Regions from separate parts of the Streptomyces sp. NPDC026206 genome, predicted to be linked through region 1. Evidence: predicted binding sites of a transcription regulator. Region 1 holds the regulator's gene; the other holds the start of a gene.
The links. The regulator HrcA, encoded in region 1, represses chaperone genes, less so after heat shock. The targets are predictions, from matches to a motif close to TTNGCACTCNGNNNNNCNGAGTGCNAA.
Positions count from the first base shown of each region.

Region 2: the regulator HrcA is predicted to act here: its motif matches at 4,354-4,380, upstream of groES (co-chaperone GroES).

Region 1 is NZ_JBEZYL010000014.1:93,242-101,988, forward strand. Features, by position in the region: gene AB0F13_RS20185 (ATP-binding SpoIIE family protein phosphatase) at 1-227, shown strand, start outside; gene hemW (radical SAM family heme chaperone HemW) at 255-1,487, shown strand; gene AB0F13_RS20195 (DUF3097 domain-containing protein) at 1,620-2,456, opposite strand; gene AB0F13_RS20200 (MBL fold metallo-hydrolase) at 2,485-3,219, opposite strand; gene hrcA (heat-inducible transcriptional repressor HrcA) at 3,422-4,438, shown strand; gene dnaJ (molecular chaperone DnaJ) at 4,439-5,578, shown strand; gene AB0F13_RS20215 (nitronate monooxygenase) at 5,679-6,737, shown strand; gene AB0F13_RS20220 (16S rRNA (uracil(1498)-N(3))-methyltransferase) at 6,802-7,551, shown strand; partial or broken gene AB0F13_RS20225 (hypothetical protein) at 7,653-7,892, opposite strand; gene AB0F13_RS20230 (hypothetical protein) at 7,925-8,410, shown strand; gene AB0F13_RS20235 (GNAT family N-acetyltransferase) at 8,456-8,747, shown strand, end outside.
Region 2 is NZ_JBEZYL010000004.1:86,054-94,800, reverse strand. Features, by position in the region: gene AB0F13_RS08930 (MOSC domain-containing protein) at 1-469, shown strand, start outside; gene AB0F13_RS08925 (SDR family oxidoreductase) at 466-1,239, shown strand; gene AB0F13_RS08920 (ester cyclase) at 1,304-2,002, shown strand; gene groL (chaperonin GroEL) at 2,134-3,762, opposite strand; gene groES (co-chaperone GroES) at 3,898-4,206, opposite strand; gene AB0F13_RS08905 (polysaccharide deacetylase family protein) at 4,525-5,385, opposite strand; gene AB0F13_RS08900 (flavoprotein) at 5,449-5,985, opposite strand; gene AB0F13_RS08895 (methyltransferase domain-containing protein) at 6,036-7,226, shown strand; gene AB0F13_RS08890 (hypothetical protein) at 7,350-7,736, shown strand; gene AB0F13_RS08885 (GPP34 family phosphoprotein) at 7,762-8,382, opposite strand; gene AB0F13_RS08880 (Uma2 family endonuclease) at 8,406-8,720, opposite strand.

The DNA.
Region 1 (8,747 bases):
TCGACCTGAGGCCCGGGGAGATCTTGCTGTGCGTCACGGACGGTGTCACCGAGCGCAAGTCCGGCAATAAGCTCTTCGATGACGGCGACGGTCTGGCCGCCGCCCTCGCGGGCTGCGCGGGCCTCACGGCCGAAGGTGTCGCCGGGCGGATCCGCCGCGCCGTACACGGCTTCTCCCGCACCCCGCCGGACGACGATCTCGCGCTGCTGGTGCTCCGGGCCGAGTAGTGCCCGCCATGCCGGACAATGGAACACATGCCTTCCGTACTGCCCGATGGTGAGCCCATGCCCGAGGACGGGGCACTGCCCCGCCACGCCCTCGACGGCTCCGGGCAGCGGCCCCTCGGCTTCTACCTGCACGTCCCGTACTGCGCCACCCGCTGCGGCTACTGCGACTTCAACACCTACACCGCTGGCGAGCTGCGCGGCTCCGGCGGTGCGCTCGCCTCCCGCGACAATTACGCCGACACCGTCGCCGAGGAGATCCGCCTCGCCCGCAAGGTGCTGGGCGACGACCCGCGCCCGGTGGAGACCGTCTTCGTGGGCGGTGGCACGCCCACGCTCCTGCCCGCCGCCGACCTCGGCCGGATGCTCGCCGCGATCCGCGACGAATTCGGGCTCGCGGACGGCGCCGAGGTCACCACCGAGGCCAACCCCGAATCCGTGGACCCGCGCTACCTGGAGGAACTGCGCGCCGCCGGCTTCAACCGCGTCTCCTTCGGCATGCAGAGCGCGCGCCAGCACGTCCTGAAGATCCTCGACCGTACGCACACCCCCGGCCGTCCCGAAGCATGCGTGGCCGAGGCCCGTGCGGCGGGCTTCGACCACGTCAACCTGGACCTGATCTACGGCACGCCGGGCGAGAGCGACGACGACTGGAGGGCGTCCCTGGACGCGGTCGTCGGCGCCGGCCCGGACCACGTGTCCGCCTACGCCCTGATCGTCGAGGAGGGCACGCAGCTCGCGCGCCGCATCCGGCGCGGCGAGGTGCCGATGACGGACGACGACGTCCACGCCGACCGCTACCTGATCGCCGACGAGACGCTCTCGGCCGCCGGCTTCGCCTGGTACGAGGTCTCCAACTGGGCCACCACCGAGGCCGGCCGCTGCCGCCACAACGAGCTGTACTGGCGCGGCGCCGACTGGTGGGGCGCCGGCCCGGGTGCCCACTCGCACGTGGGCGGCGTCCGGTGGTGGAACGTCAAGCACCCCGGCGCCTACGCCCAGGCCCTGAGCGAGGGCCGCTCACCGGGGGCCGGCCGCGAGGTCCTCGCGGACGAGGACCGCCGGGTGGAGCGGATCCTGCTGGAGCTGCGGCTGGTGGAGGGATGCCCGCTGTCACTGCTGAAGCCGGCGGGCGCGGCGGCGGCCGCGCGGGCGCTGGCGGACGGCTTGCTGCAGCGGGGCCCCTACGAGGAGGGGCGGGCGGTCCTGACCCTGCGAGGGCGGCTCCTGGCCGACGCGGTGGTACGGGACCTGGTGGACTGACCGGGGGCTCCGCCCCCGGACCCCCGGTCCTCCGCGCAGCAATCCAGCCCGTCCCGGCGCAACAATCCAGCCCGTCCGGCGTTTGAGGACAGGAAACGGTGAAAGGGCGGGGCGGGGAGAAAACCCACCCGGTCACCCCACCGGCACCGTCACGAAGTCGATCAGCTCCTCCACTCGCCCCAGAAGCTGCGGCTCCAGGTCCTTGTAGCTCCGCACGCCCGACAGGATCCGCTGCCAAGCGGCCCCCGTGTTCTCCGGCCACCCCAGCGCCCGGCACACCCCCGTCTTCCAGTCCTGCCCCCGCGGCACCCGAGGCCAGGCAGGGATGCCGACGGAGGACGGCTTCACGGCCTCCCACACGTCCACATACGGGTGGCCCACGACAAGGGTGTGCGGATCCGTCACCCCGGCCGCGATGCGTGACTCCTTCGTCCCCGGGACGAGGTGGTCCACCAGCACTCCCAGCCGCGCGTCCGGACCGGGGGCGAAGGACGAGACGATGGCCGGCAGGTCGTCGATGCCCTCCAGGTACTCCACGACGACGCCCTCGATGCGCAGGTCGTCACCCCACACGCGCTCCACGAGCTCCGCGTCGTGGCGCCCCTCGACATAGATGCGCCCGGCGCGTGCCACGCGTGCCCGCGCGCCCGGTACGGCGATGGACCCGGAGGCTGTGCGTGCGGGGCCCTGCGGGGCGTGGGGGGTGGCTGACGGGCGTACGAGGGTGACGACGCGCCCCTCAAGGAGGAAGCCGCGGGGCTCCATGGGGAAGACGCGGTGCTTGCCGAAGCGGTCCTCAAGGGTGACCGTGGGGCCCTGGGCCGTCTTCTCGCAGCGGATCACGGCGCCGCAGAAGCCCGTCGTGACCTCCTCCACCACGAGATCCGCTGCGGCCGGCACCTCGGGCGCGGGCGTGCTCCGCTTCCACGGGGGCGTCAGGTCGGGACCGTACTGTCTGCTGCTGCGCATGCGGGCAATTGTGGATCACGAGGGCGGCTCACGACACGCCGAAGCGCCCCGCCAGCACGTCGCGTTGCCCGCGCACGAAGCCGGCATCCACCACGGCGCCGTGCCCCGGCACGTACACCGCGTCGTCGCCCCCCAGCGCGAGCAGCCGGTCCAGCGCCGCCGGCCAGGCGTGCGGCAGGGCGTCCGGTCCGGCCTGCGGTTCGCCGGACTCCTCGACCAGGTCGCCGCAGAAGACGACCTCGGTCCTGCCGTCCACCAGCACCGCGAGATCGTGCGCCGTGTGGCCCGGTCCGACGTTGGCGAGCAGCACCCGCCGCCCGTCGCCCAGGTCGACCGTCAGCTCGCCGGAGACCGGGTGGTGGGGCGGTACGAGCAGCTCCACGGCCTCGGCGGCGACGTCGGGGTCCACTCCGTGCCGCACCGCGTCCGCGCGCAGCTCGTCGCGCTCGCGCAGCAGCAGCTCGGCGGCGCCCACCGCCCCGTAGACCTGCACGCCGGCGAAGGCGGCAGTGCCCAGCACATGATCGAAATGGGGGTGGGTCAGTGCGATGTGCGTCACGGGCAGCCCGAAGAGTTCCTGCACCTCGCGCCGGATCTCCACCCCCTCGTGCAGGGAGGACCCCGTGTCGACGACGAGTACGCCCGTACCGCCCGCGATGGCGCCCACCGTCGCGTCCCAGCCCGGCAGCCTGCGGCGTACGACACCCGGCGCGAGCTGCTCCCAGTGCGCCCCCGCAGCGCGGGAATCCCCGTGAATCTCCATACCGTGACGCTAGCCGCAGAGCGGTACCGTTGCCTGCCCGGAGCCTCGCGCCGGGGACGGCCCTTGCCCTGGCCGTGGGGCCCGGCCGTACACTGGCTGGAGGGTTCTGGCACTCGTGACCTTTGAGTGCCAAGGGCGAAGGCCCTGCGGAACCCCGCAGGACCGTAGAGACGGCTGGATCACTGGACTGGAGGTGCGCGCGATGCTGAGCGAACGCAGGCTCGAGGTATTGCGCGCCATCGTTCAGGACTACGTGGGCACCGAGGAGCCCGTCGGCTCCAAGGCCCTCACCGAGCGGCACCGGCTGGGCGTCTCCCCGGCCACCGTGCGCAACGACATGGCCGCGCTGGAGGACGAGGGCTTCATCGCCCAGCCCCACACGAGCGCCGGCCGCATCCCGACCGACAAGGGTTACCGCCTCTTCGTCGACAAACTGGCGGGCGTCAAGCCCCTGTCGTCGCCGGAGCGGCGAGCCATCCAGAACTTCATGGACGGCGCCGTCGACCTGGACGATGTGGTGGCCCGCACGGTGCGGCTGCTGGCGCAGCTGACCCGTCAGGTCGCGGTGGTGCAGTACCCCTCACTGACCCGTTCGACCGTGCGCCACGTGGAGCTGCTCGCGCTGGCTCCGGCCCGCCTGATGCTCGTGCTGATCACGGACACCGGCCGGGTCGAGCAGCGCATGGTCGACTGCCCCGCGCCGTTCGGCGAGACCTCGCTGGCGGACCTGCGGGCGCGGCTGAACAGCCGGGTCGTGGGGCGGCGTTTCACGGATGTGCCGCAGTTGGTGCAGGACCTCCCCGACTCCTTCGAGCAGGACGACCGAGGAACCGTTTCCACGGTCCTCGCCACCCTGATGGAGACGCTGGTGGAGGAGACCGAGGAGCGGCTGATGATCGGCGGCACCGCCAATCTCACTCGTTTCGGTCATGACTTCCCGCTGACGATCCGGCCCGTGCTGGAGGCGTTGGAGGAGCAGGTCGTGCTGCTCAAGCTGCTCGGTGAGACCCAGGACTCGGGAGTGACCGTGCGCATCGGTCATGAGAACGCCCACGAGGGCCTGAGTTCCACATCGGTCGTCGCCGTCGGCTACGGTTCGGGCGACGAGGCCGTCGCCAAACTCGGCGTGGTCGGACCGACCCGCATGGACTACCCCGGAACGATGGGAGCGGTACGCGCAGTGGCACGTTACGTCGGACAGATCCTGGCGGAGTCGTAAGTGGCCACGGACTACTACGCGGTCCTCGGCGTACGGCGCGACGCCTCGCAGGACGAGATCAAGAAGGCCTTCCGCCGTCTCGCGCGCGAGCTGCACCCGGACGTCAATCCGGACCCGAAGACGCAGGAGCGGTTCAAGGAGATCAACGCCGCTTACGAGGTGCTCTCCGACCCCCAGAAGAAGCAGGTCTACGACCTCGGCGGCGACCCCCTGTCCTCCTCGGGCGGCGCGGGTGCGGGCGCCGGCGGCTTCGGCGCCGGCTTCGGCAACTTCTCCGACATCATGGACGCCTTCTTCGGCCAGGCCTCGCAGCGCGGTCCGCGCTCGCGCACGCGCCGCGGCCAGGACGCCATGATCCGGCTCGAAGTCTCCCTGAGCGAGGCGGCCTTCGGCACGACCAAGGAAATCCAGGTCGACACGGCCACCGTCTGCACGACGTGCAGCGGCGAGGGCGCGGCCCCCGGCACGTCCGCGCAGACCTGTGACATGTGCCGCGGCCGTGGCGAGGTCTCGCAGGTCACCCGGTCCTTCCTGGGTCAGGTCATGACCTCCCGCCCCTGCCCGCAGTGCCAGGGCTTCGGCACCGTGGTGCCGACCCCGTGCCCGGAGTGCGCCGGCGACGGCCGCGTACGGTCGCGGCGGACCCTGACCGTCAAGATCCCCGCCGGTGTCGACAACGGCACCCGCATCCAGCTCGCGGGCGAGGGCGAGGTCGGCCCCGGCGGCGGCCCCGCCGGCGACCTCTACGTGGAGATCCACGAGACCCCGCACCAGGTCTTCCAGCGCCGCGGCGACGACCTGCACTGCACGGTCACCATCCCGATGACGGCCGCAGCGCTCGGCACGAAGGTGCCGCTGGAGACGCTGGACGGCGTCGAGGAGATCGACATCCGGCCGGGCACGCAGTCCGGCCAGTCGGTCCCGCTGCACCAGCGCGGCGTCACCCACCTGCGCGGCGGCGGCCGTGGCGACCTCATCGTGCACGTCGAGGTGACCACGCCGGCCAAGCTGGACCCGCAGCAGGAGGAACTGCTGCGCCAGCTGGCGAAGCTGCGCGGCGAGGAGCGCCCGCTGGGTGAGTTCAAGCCGGGGCAGCAGGGGCTGTTCTCGCGGTTGAAGGACGCGTTCAACGGGCGGTAGGCGCCTGGCCGGCGGCCCGGAATTCCCCGGGCCGCCCGGCGTTCGGGCACGTGTGTCCCGGCGGACCGGTGGCCCGGTGCGCTTGTGACACGATGTGGTCATGGCTCCGTTCACCGGACTGTTCGAGCACCCGATCGTGCAGGCACCCATGGCGGGCGGCGGCTCCTGCCCGTCGCTGGCCGCGGCCGTCTCCGAGGCCGGAGGCCTGGGCTTCCTCGCCGCCGGGTACAAGACCCCGGCGGCCATGTACGAGGAGATCAAGCAGCTCCGTGCCCGTACGGCCCGGCCCTTCGGCGTGAACCTCTTCATGCCGCAGCCGCCCGCCGCCGACCCGGCCGCGGTCGAGGTCTACGCCGAGCAGCTCGCGGGCGAGGCCACCTGGTACCGGACCCCGCTGGGGGAGACGGACCAGCGGTGCGACGACGCGTACGACGCCAAGCTGGCCATCCTCCTCGACGATCCGGTGCCGGTCGTCTCCTTCACTTTCGGGTGCCCCGCCCGTACGGCGGTGGCCGCCCTGGCCAGGGCGGGGACGGTGACGGTCGTGACCGTGACGTCCGCCGCCGAGGCACAGGCCGCGGCGGAGGCGGGCGTGGACGCGGTCTGCGTGCAGGGCGTGGAGGCAGGCGGTCACCAGGGCACGTACCGCGACGATCCGCGCGCGGACGGCGCGGGCGTGGGCCTGCTGTCGCTGCTGGCCGAGGTCCGCGAGAGCGTACGGGTGCCGCTCGTCGCGGCGGGCGGGCTGATGCGCGGCGCCCAGATAGCCGCCGTCCTCGCCGCGGGCGCCTGCGCCGCACAGCTCGGTACGGCCTTCCTGCCCTGTCCGGAGTCCGGCGCGCACGCCCTGCACAAGCGGGCCCTGACCGACCCCCGCTACGTACGCACCGAACTGACCCGGGCTTTCACCGGGCGCCCGGCCAGGGGCCTGGTGAACCGTTTCATCAGAGAGCACGGCCCGTACGCCCCGGCCGCGTATCCCCAGATCCACCACCTGACCTCCGGCCTGCGCAAGGCGGCCGCCGCGGCGGGCGACCCGCAGGCCATGGCCCTGTGGGCCGGCCAGGGCCACCGCCTGGCGCGGGAACTGCCGGCGGCCGGGCTGGTGGCGCTGCTGGCCGCCGAACTGCACGCGGCACGCGGGTCCTTGAGCCACTGAAACACCGGGCTGGTCCGGTAGCCGCCGGGCCGCCGAGTCACTGAAGCGAGAGAGCGAGTACGTCATGACAGCGCCGGTCTTCCTGGTCGAGGAGGGCGCCCTCACGGGCGTCTTCCCCGGCACCGTCTTCCCCCTGGACGGACCCGAGGGCCGGCACGCCGTCTCGGTGCGCCGGCTGCGCGTGGGCGAGGAGATCGTCCTGGCGGACGGCGAGGGCACGGGAGTCCACGGCACCGTGACCGCCGTCGAGGGCAAGGACCACCTCGACGTCACGGTCACCTCCGTGCGCTCCGAGCCCGTCCCGCAGCCCCGCATCACGGTCGTGCAGGCCCTGCCGAAGGGCGACCGCGGCGAGCTCGCCGTCGAGACGATGACCGAGACCGGCGTGGACGCCGTCGTGCCCTGGGCGGCCTCCCGCTGCGTCACCCAGTGGAAGGGCGACCGCGGCCTGAAGTCCCTGGGCAAGTGGCGCGCGACCGCCCGCGAAGCGGGCAAGCAGTCCCGCCGCCTCCGCTTCCCGTCCGTGGCGGACCTCATGACGACCAGGCAGGTCGCGGACCTGCTGGCGGACGCCGCGTTCGCCGCGGTCCTGCACGAGGAGGGCAGCACGCCCCTGGCCACGGCCGCGCTGCCGCCCACGGGCGACATCGTCCTGGTGGTGGGCCCCGAGGGCGGCGTCTCGCCGGAGGAGCTCGCCGCCTTCGCGGAGGCGGGCGCCCACCCGTACCGCCTGGGCCCGAGCGTCCTGCGCACCTCCACGGCGGGCACGGCCGCAGCCGCCCTGCTGCTGGGACGCACGGGCCGCTGGGGCTGAACGCGTGGTCGAGCTGGGGCCGACGGACCTGGAGCCGTGGCGGTCTTCGCCGACGACCAGTTGCGGCGCAGACTGACCGGCTTGCGCCGGCGGTACCCGCAGAGTTGCCGGTCCGCGTGCTGCGCGATCAGCCATGCGCTCCGCGCGGCGGCCTCGCCGACCAGGCCGGCGGTCGGCCAGCCGTGTTCGTCCATGATCTGCTTGAGCCGGTCACCGTGGCAGGTGGTGAGGCGCCGCCATGTCAACCGGTCTTCAGGGTCCGCACTGTTGGCGCCCGACGACGTACGCTGGTCCGAAGATCGTCCGGAAGGGCGGTGACAGGGGCGGCTCTGTGCGGCGATACTGGATCTACGCCCAGGAGGACCGGACAGGTATGGACGCCGAAACCGTCGTAGCGATATGCGCTGTTGTGATCGCCGTCGCTTCCCTCGTCGTCTCGGTCTACGAGGCCCGCGCCATGCGGCAGCACAACCGCAACTCCGTCCGCCCGATACTCCAGTTGCACCGGGGCTTTCCCCCGGGCGGCAGAGCAGGGCTACGGCTCATCAACTCCGGGCTCGGACCGGCGGTCGTCGTCGGCACCACGCTCACCGTCGACGGTGAGGCGATCGGTTCATGGAACGAGCCCGATGTCGACAGCTTGCGCGAGCGCCTGGCCGTGCGCCCTTCGGCCGTGACCTTCAATGACCGAGAGGTCGTCGCCAACGGCTATGAGCAGTACCTGCTGAGTGTCACGGGCTACGACCCGCAGAGCCATGCCGAACTCGAAGACCTGATCAATCGGCGGCTCACCCTCGAAATCCGGTACGAGTCCCTGTACGGCGGAGAGGGCTACCGGGTCGTTCTTCTTCCCAGTTGAGATTTCAGTGGCGCCTGCGACATCCCGTTGCGCATACTGCGGCCCATGACTGCCGAGGAGAAGCCCGTCCTGCCCATGGCCGTCGGCGAAAGCGACGCCGGGCTCACCGACCGGCTGGAGCGCGAACTCGACGCCTTCAACGATGCGGCCACCGGTGGCGTCGAGCACGGCGAACTGTCGGTGAAGGTCACCGACGAGGACGGTCAGCTGATCGGCGGCCTGACGGCGTGGACCTGGGGCGGCCTGTGCGGCATCGAACTGCTGTGGGTCCGGGAATCCAGCCGCGGTGACGGCTGGGGTGCGCGTCTGCTGCGGGCCGCCGAGGCGGAGGCGGTGC
Region 2 (8,747 bases), on a different contig from region 1:
GGAGAACCTCACCACGAGCGGCGTCGACGTCAACGACGCGCGCATCGGGGAGCGTTGGCGCATAGGTACGGATCTGCTGCTGGAGGTCGCCTCGCCGCGCATACCCTGCCGTACGTTCGCCGACTGGCTGGGTGAGACGGGCTGGATACGCCGGTTCACACAGGAGGCCGCGCCCGGTGCGTATCTGCGCGTCATCGAGCCGGGCGAGATCCGTGCGGGCGACCCCGTCACCGTCGTCCACCGCCCCGGCCACGAGGTGAGCATCTCCTTCGCCTTCCGTGCCGTGACGACCGAACGGGACCTGCTGCCCGGCGTCCTGGCCGCCGGGGACGCGCTGGATCCGCAGATGCGGGAGAAGGCCCTGACGTATATGGAGCGCCAAAAGCCGTCCGCCCAGCGCCCGGAGGGGCAAGGATCCCACCGGGACGGCAGCCAGGACGACACGCCGAGCACTAACGTTCTTGTATGACGACTGCACTGATCACGGGAGCCACAGCCGGCATCGGCGCGGCCTTCGCACGGCGGCTGGCGGCCGACGGACACAACCTGGTCATCGTCGCCCGCGACGAGAAGCGACTGAGCGAGCAGGCGACCGAACTCCACGACCGCCACCGGGTGGAGGTGGAGGTGCTCCGCGCGGACCTGTCGCAGGACGCGGGCATCGCGGCGGTCGAGGCCCGGCTCTCGGATCGCAAGAACCCGGTGGACCTGCTGGTCAACAACGCCGGCTTCGGCAACAGGGGCCGCTACCTCGAGGTTTCGATGGCCGACGAGCTGACCATGCTGAAGGTGCACTGCGAGGCGGTGCTGCGGCTGACCTCGGCCGCGGCCGCGAGCATGCGCGAGCGCAGGCGCGGCGGGGTGGTCAACGTCGCCTCGGTCGCCGCGTTCGTCCCCCGGGGTACGTACGGGGCGAGCAAGGCGTGGGTGGTGCAGTTCACCCAGGGTGCCGCTCGGGACCTGGCGGGAAGCGGGGTGCGGCTGATGGCGCTGTGCCCGGGCCTCGTCCGGACGGAGTTCCACCAGCGGGCCGGGATGGGGACGGACAACGTGCCCGGCTGGATGTGGCTGGACGCGGACAAGCTGGTGGAGGCCGCCCTGAAGGACCTGGCCCGCGGCAAGGCGCTGTCCATCCCGGATCCGCGGTACAAGGCGCTGACCGGCCTGATGAAGCTGGCCCCGCGCCGGGCGGTCTCGCGCGCGGGCGCGACGACGGGCCGCAGGTACGGGCCGAAGTAACGGAACACCGGCCTCCCGGGCGGGCAATCCAGGTCTAGCCTGGAAATATCACCCGGGAGGCGCCATGACATTCGTACAGGTAATCGACTGCAAGACCAGTCGATACGACGACATGAACCGGCTGATGGACAGCTGGATCGCGGCCACCGAGGGCAAGCGCACCGCCACCCACTCGATCGTCGGCCGTGACCACACCGACAGTGACCACTACGTGGAGATCATCGAGTTCCCGTCCTACGCCAAGGCGATGGAGAACTCGAACCTCCCCGAGACCAACCGGATCTTCGAGGAGATGGTCGCGCTCTGCGACGGCATGCCCTCCTTCACCGACCTCGACGTGGTCCGCGACGAGCAGCTGAACAAGGCGACGGCCCGCCGCTTCTACGAGGAGGTCGCCATCGGCGGCGACCTGGACCTCATCGACGAGCTCTTCACGGCCGACTACCGCGACCACGACGTCGGCAAGGAGGAGGAGACCGTCGTCGGGTGCGAGGCCATGAAGCAGGATGTGGCGGCCTGGCGGGACGCCTTCGACTTCGACTTCACCCTCCACTGCCAGCCGGCCGAGGGCGATCAGGTCATCGCCCACTGGACCTGGCGGGGCACCCACAAGGGCGACTTCATGGGTCTGCAGCCCACCGGCCGGACGGCCACCATGGACGGCGTGACGATCCACCGCTTCGTGGACGGGAGGATCGCGGAGGGTTGGTGGATCTACGACATGCTGGGGCTGCTGCGACAGCTGGGCGCGGCGGGCCCGTAGGAGTGCCGGGCTCGCAGGAGCCCTGGGTTCGTGGAGCCCTGGGTTCGTGGAGCCCTGGGTTCGTGGAGCACGAACGGCCCGGCCCGGCCCCCCTCTCGGGGAGACCGGGCCGGGCCGCTGTACGAGGTGCGTCAGTGCGAGTGGCCGTGACCGTGGCCGTGACCGGCCTCGGCGGACTCCTCTTCCTTCTTCTCGACGACCAGGGTCTCGGTCGTGAGCAGCAGGGAGGCGATGGAGGCGGCGTTCTCCAGGGCGGAGCGGGTGACCTTGACCGGGTCGATGACGCCGGCCTTCATCAGGTCGCCGTACTCGCCGGTCGCGGCGTTGAAGCCCTGGCCCTTGTCGAGCTCGGCGACCTTCGAGGTGATGACGTAGCCCTCGAGGCCCGCGTTCTCGGCGATCCAGCGCAGCGGCTCGACGACGGCGCGGCGGACGACCGCGACACCGGTGGCCTCGTCGCCGGTCTTGTCCAGGCCGCCCTCCAGCACCTTGGCGGCGTGGACGAGCGCGGAGCCACCACCGGAGACGATGCCCTCCTCGACCGCGGCGCGGGTCGCGGAGATGGCGTCCTCCAGACGGTGCTTCTTCTCCTTGAGCTCGACCTCGGTGGCCGCACCCACGCGGATGACGCAGACGCCACCGGCGAGCTTGGCGAGGCGCTCCTGGAGCTTCTCGCGGTCCCAGTCCGAGTCGGTGGTCTCGATCTCGGCCTTGATCTGGTTGACGCGGCCGACGACGTCCTCGTGGTTGCCGCCACCGTCGACGACCGTGGTGTCGTCCTTGGTGATGGTCACGCGGCGGGCGGAGCCCAGCACGTCCAGACCGGCCTGGTCGAGCTTGAGGCCGACCTCCTCGGCGATGACGGTGGCACCGGTGAGGGTGGCCATGTCGCCCAGCATCGCCTTGCGGCGGTCGCCGAAGCCCGGGGCCTTGACGGCCACGGCGTTGAACGTGCCGCGGATCTTGTTGACGACGAGGGTGGAGAGCGCCTCGCCCTCGACGTCCTCGGCGATGATCAGCAGCGGCTTGGAGGCACCGCCCTGGATGATCTTCTCGAGCAGGGGCAGCAGGTCCTGGATCGAGGCGATCTTGCCCTGGTGGATCAGGATGTACGGGTCGTCGAGGACGGCCTCCATACGCTCCTGGTCGGTGACCATGTACGGCGAGAGGTAACCCTTGTCGAAGGCCATGCCCTCGGTGAAGTCGAGCTCCAGGCCGAAGGTGTTGGACTCCTCGACGGTGATGACACCGTCCTTGCCGACCTTGTCCATCGCCTCGGCGATGAGCTCGCCGACCTGCTTGTCCTGCGCGGAGAGCGCGGCCACAGCGGCGATGTCGGACTTGGAGTCGATCGGACGCGAGGTCGCGAGCAGCTCCTCGGAGACGGCCTTGACGGCGGCGTCGATGCCCTTCTTCAGGGCGGCCGGGGAAGCGCCGGCGGCGACGTTGCGCAGACCCTCGCGGACCAGCGCCTGGGCCAGCACGGTCGCGGTGGTGGTGCCGTCACCCGCGATGTCGTTGGTCTTGGTCGCCACCTCCTTGACGAGCTGGGCGCCCAGGTTCTCGTACGGGTCGTCGAGCTCGACCTCACGCGCGATGGTCACACCGTCGTTGGTGATGGTGGGGGCGCCGAACTTCTTGTCGATGACGACGTTGCGGCCCTTGGGACCGATCGTCACCTTCACGGTGTCGGCAAGCTTGTTGACGCCGCGCTCAAGGGCGCGACGGGCGTCCTCGTCGAACTTCAGGGTCTTCGCCATGGGTTACGTATCCTTCGCCGTATCTCTCAAACGAACTGCGCCCCCGGTGCCCGGCTAGCAGGCACGGGAACCAGGGGCGCAGATCAAAAGCATTCGAAAGCTCGAAAGCCTCGGGCTCGAAAGCCTTGGGGTGAATTACTTCTCGACGATCGCGAGAACGTCGCGGGCCGAGAGGACGAGGTACTCCTCGCCGTTGTACTTCACCTCGGTGCCGCCGTACTTGCTGTAGAGCACGACGTCACCGACCTGCACGTCGAGCTCGACGCGCTTGCCGTCCTCGACACGGCCCGGGCCCACGGCCAGGACGACGCCCTCCTGGGGCTTCTCCTTGGCGGTGTCCGGGATGACCAGGCCGGAGGCCGTGGTCTGCTCGGCGTCGAGCGGCTGGACCACAATGCGGTCCTCGAGCGGCTTGATGGCAACCTTGGAGCTGGCGGTCGTCACGATCCGACCTCCCCCTTCGGAGATCCGGGGTTAACTGTCTGAGGGTGGCGACCTGGTGGATCCGTCGTCGCGGGTGCCGGATCCGCCCGTCGCCTTGTCTGGCACTCGCCGGTGGAGAGTGCCAACGGAGCCGAGACTATGACGCGGTTAGCACTCGGTCAAGCGGAGTGCCAATTCATCGCGCGGCGAGCTTTGGCTACCCGCTGTGCCGGGGACGTACTCCTGGGACTTCACCCCGGGCGCCGGACCACGGCTCCGCGCGGCGTCCTCGAACCCCCGGCTCCCGTCGTGAGCCGCCCCCGGACCGGCTGGGCGGAGCTACAGGTAGTCCTCCAGACGAGCCACCGTGTAGCCCTGCCGCTGGATGCTGCGCAGCATGTTGGTGACCATCCGCGTCATCGAGGTGCCCTTGAGCTCCTGCGGGCCGCGGAAGTGCGCCAGGACGATGTCGCCGGGGCGCAGCTTGTCGCTCTGCGCGTAGCGCATGTCGTTGATCTGCATCGTGACCTCCCAGAGCACGAGCGCCCGCACCCCGCAGCCGCCCGCGGCGGTGAGCGTGGCGTCGTTGTAGTTGCCGTAGGGCGGCCGGAAGAGCGCCGGGCGGGTGCCGAGACGCTTCTCCAGGGCGTCCTGCTGCCCGCATATCTCGCGCCGCTGGGCGTCGGCGGAGAGGGTGCGCAGGTCGGGGTGGGTGAGGGTGTGGTTGTCGACGCCGTTGCCGAGGGCGCGCAGCTGGTCGAAGTAGCCGTAGCCGCTGCCCGCCCGGGAGATGCTGTCCGTCAGGAACATGGTGAACGGCAGCTTCAGGTCCTTGGCCATCTTCAGGAATTCGGGGTCCTTCTCCGCCCCGTCGTCGAACGTCACGAAGACGACCTTGTCCTGGGTGGGTATCCGCCGCACCGTCCGCGGGGTACCGCCCGGCCTCACGTCCTGGAGCAACTTGGTGGCGGGCGGGGCCGGCGGGGCGGCGAGCGGCTTGTCCAGCCCCCAGCGGCGGTACGCGTCGTCGGGCGCCGCGGGTGTCGTGGACGCGGCCGGAGCGGACGAACCCGCCGCGTGCGGCTTCTTGTCGCGGGCGGAGGAGGAGCCGGAGCACCCGGAGAGAAGACCGGTCAGCAGCAGGGCGGCGGAGGCGAGGGCGGCGGCGCGAAGGCGGCGGCCGGAAACAGACGGGCTCACGCGAACGATTCTTGTGCATGCGTTCGACGCGTCCGCGGGGGGCGGGCGGCGCCCGGGCGGGCCTCAGGGCGACGGTAGAGCTGCGACAGCCGCCGCCCACGGGTACGACTCCACGCTGTCGCCCTGCTCGGGCTCGTAGCCGTCCTTGCCCAACAGCACCCTCACGCCCGCGTCCCGCAGGAACGCCACACTGCGGGCGAAGACGGGGTGCGCCGCCTGAGCGGCGCCCAGATGGGGGAGGGCCACGAGGGGCAGGCCGAGGCCGATCGCCTCGGTGATCAGGCCGAGCGCCAGGGTGTCGGAGATGCCGGCGGCCCACTTGTTGACCGTGTTGAAGGTGGCGGGCGCGACCAGGATCGCGTCGGGCGGCGGCAGCACGTCGGGCTCCCCGGGGAGCTTGTACTGATGCCGCACGGGGTGACCGGTCAGCGCGGCGAGGGCGGGGACCTCTGTTTCCAGCCACCGGTGGGCGTACGGGGTGAGGACCAGGCACACGTCCCACCCGGCGGCCCGGGCGGCGCGGACTCCGTCGGCGGCCCGGACGGCCGGCGCCGCGGCGCAGCAGACCAGGTAGAGGGTGCGCTTCGTGGTCGTCGTCACCAGGGCAGTCCACCGCGTGCGGCACCGGCCCGCAAGAGAGAATGAGACACGTGCCAGCACCGATCTCCCCCACCGACGCCTTCACCGCCCTCCTCACCGACGAGGGCCGCGCCCTCCTCGACGGACTGCGCGACTACGACCCCTCCCAGGAGCTCGCCACGGCGACCCGGCTGCGCCGCGAGCACCCGGCGGACCTGGTGTCGGCGGCCCTCGGGCAGGCACGCCTGAGGCAGCGCGCGGTGGCGAAGTTCGGTGCGGAGGACGCGTACCGGATGTTCTTCACGCCGCACGGCGTGGAACAGGCAACGCGCGCCTCCGTCGCGCTCCACCGCGCCCGGCGCTTCTCCGCGCTCGGCGTGCGCCGCCTCGCGGATCTCTGCTGCGGCAACGGCGGCGACGCGATTGCCCTGGCCCGGGCCGGCATCTCGGTGCTGGCCGTCGACCGTGACCCGCTGACCTGCGAGGTCGCCCGCGCCAACGCCGAGGCGCTGGGCCTGGCCGACCTCATCGAGGTGCGGTGCGCCGACGTCGCGGAGGTCGACGCCTCCTCGTACGACGCCCTCTTCGTGGACCCGGCGAGGCGCGGCGGCCGGGGCCGCATCTTCGACCCGGAGGCGTACTCCCCGCCCCTGTCGTGGGCCGTCCAGGCGGCTCGTTCCGCCCCCCGCGCCGCACTCAAAATCGCGCCGGGCGTGCCGCACGAGGCGATCCCCGACGACGCCGAGGCGGAGTGGATCTCGGACGGGGGCGATGTGAAGGAGGCCGTGCTGTGGTTCGGCACGCAGCCGGGTACGCGGCGGGCGACGCTGCTGCCGGGCGGTGCGTCCCTGGTCGGGCGGGGACTGCCGGACCCGGCCGTACGGCCCGTGGGCCGCTATCTCTACGAGCCGGACGGCGCCGTGATCCGCGCGCACCTGGTGGCGGAGGTCGCGGAGGAGCTCGACGGCGGGCTGATCGACGAGACGATCGCGTACGTGACGAGCGACGAGCTGCGGGGGACGGCTTACGCGGCGGCGTACGAGGTCACGGACGTGCTGCCGTTCAACCTGAAGCGGCTGAAGGCGATCGTGCGGGAGCGCGGGATCGGCGTCGCCGTCATCAAGAAGCGGGGGTCGGCGGTGGAGCCGGAGGAGCTGCGCAGGAAGCTGAAGCTGGGCGGCCCGAACTCCTGCGTCATCGTGCTGACGCGCGTGGCGGGCGCGCCGACGATGCTGCTGGGGCAGCCGGTGACGCAGGGCTAGACCGTTCTTTGCCCGGTGTGCGGCCAGCGGTTCGATCTACTGCGGACATCCCCGCCATGCTCTGTTCTGGTGACCTACGCGGCATGAACGTATCCGCGCCCGGGCACGACCGTTGCGCTGGGCGTGAGGACGCACCGCACGGGCTCTGCTCTCGCCCTGTTCATCGGCTTGCTCACCGGCATCGCGCTGCCCGCGGCGCCGGCATGGGCCGGCGGCCTCGGCGCCGGCATCCTCTCCCCAGCCGTCGACAACGGCTGCGCCAACCACGACTGGCGATCCACCGCCCGCGGTGGCACGACCACCGCCGCCGGAGCCGCTGGAGGCGACCGGGTGGCGGTCCCTGTTGCCGGCCCCCTCAACCAGTGCGGCGGCGCCGACGTCCCGGTCTCCCTCGACCAGCTCTTGAAAAAGTCGATCGACATCCAAGGGGGGCAGGCCACCATCGGCGAGCTGATGAATGCTGCCGCTGCCACCAATCGCGTCACCTTTGACCCCGCGGCGTTTGAGTAAGTCGCTGCCGGGGCCGGTAACGGCGTCAGTCGCCCCGCCAGATGTTGTCGAAGGCCGACTGCTCGATGGCTCGCCGTTGCCGGAGGAGCTCCAGCTCCATCACCGCGCCATTGACCGCGGCGAGCACGGTGTCCACCGCGTCGTCGGCCACGCCCGGAGCGGCGGCCTCCGCGTTCCCCTCGTCGCGGATCCCGACGGCCGTCACGAGGGCGGTCAGGGCGGGCTTGCCGGTCTGCCGGAGCTCCCCCGCCAGTCGGCGCCCGGACGCATCGGTCAGCACTGGCCGACCGGGCCGGAAAGTCATCCAGCTGCGACGCTGCCGCCTGACGTGCCCGTCCGCCTCAAGAGCGGCCACGTAGGCCGAGGCCAGGTCGCGTCCCCTGCGCCACAGCCAGTCGTCGACCGACTCGTACGGTGCTTCCCGGACGAGGGCGGCCACGGCCTGGTCCAGCAGGCGGTCAGCCGTCTCCGTCCGGTGGCCGGGCACGATCCGATCGCCCTGATCACCGCCCAGCGTGACGGCCCCGGCGGCCAGCAGATCGATCAGCTCGGCGCCCGCCAGCGCCAGCGAGATCTCACCTCGCTCGACGGGGTGGCCGGGCGCCTCGTCCATGACGGTGATCACCAAGTCCCGGGGTGTGGTCATGGAAACGCTCCAGGGGTAGCCGATCAGTCCGCGAACTTTTTGAGCTGCTCGGTTTCCAGCGTGAACCCGACCGGGGCGGGGAGCTCGACCGGCATGCCGTACGGCCGTGACGTCAGGCTGCGGTAGCTGCCGTCCTTCGGTTCGGAGTGGACCGTGGCCGTGCAGTCTTCGGGGTCGATGAGGAGGTAGACCGGGATCTCCGCTGCCGCGTAGGCGTCGCGCTTCTTCAGGCACAGCTTCTGGAGCCACCTGATGATCTCGTCGTGATCCCCGTCCGGCACCGGCTTGACCTCGATCTTTCCATTGATCAACTCCAGGCGCACGGTGTCGGGGGTCATGGCGTCGCCTCCTTGCCCCCATCGTGC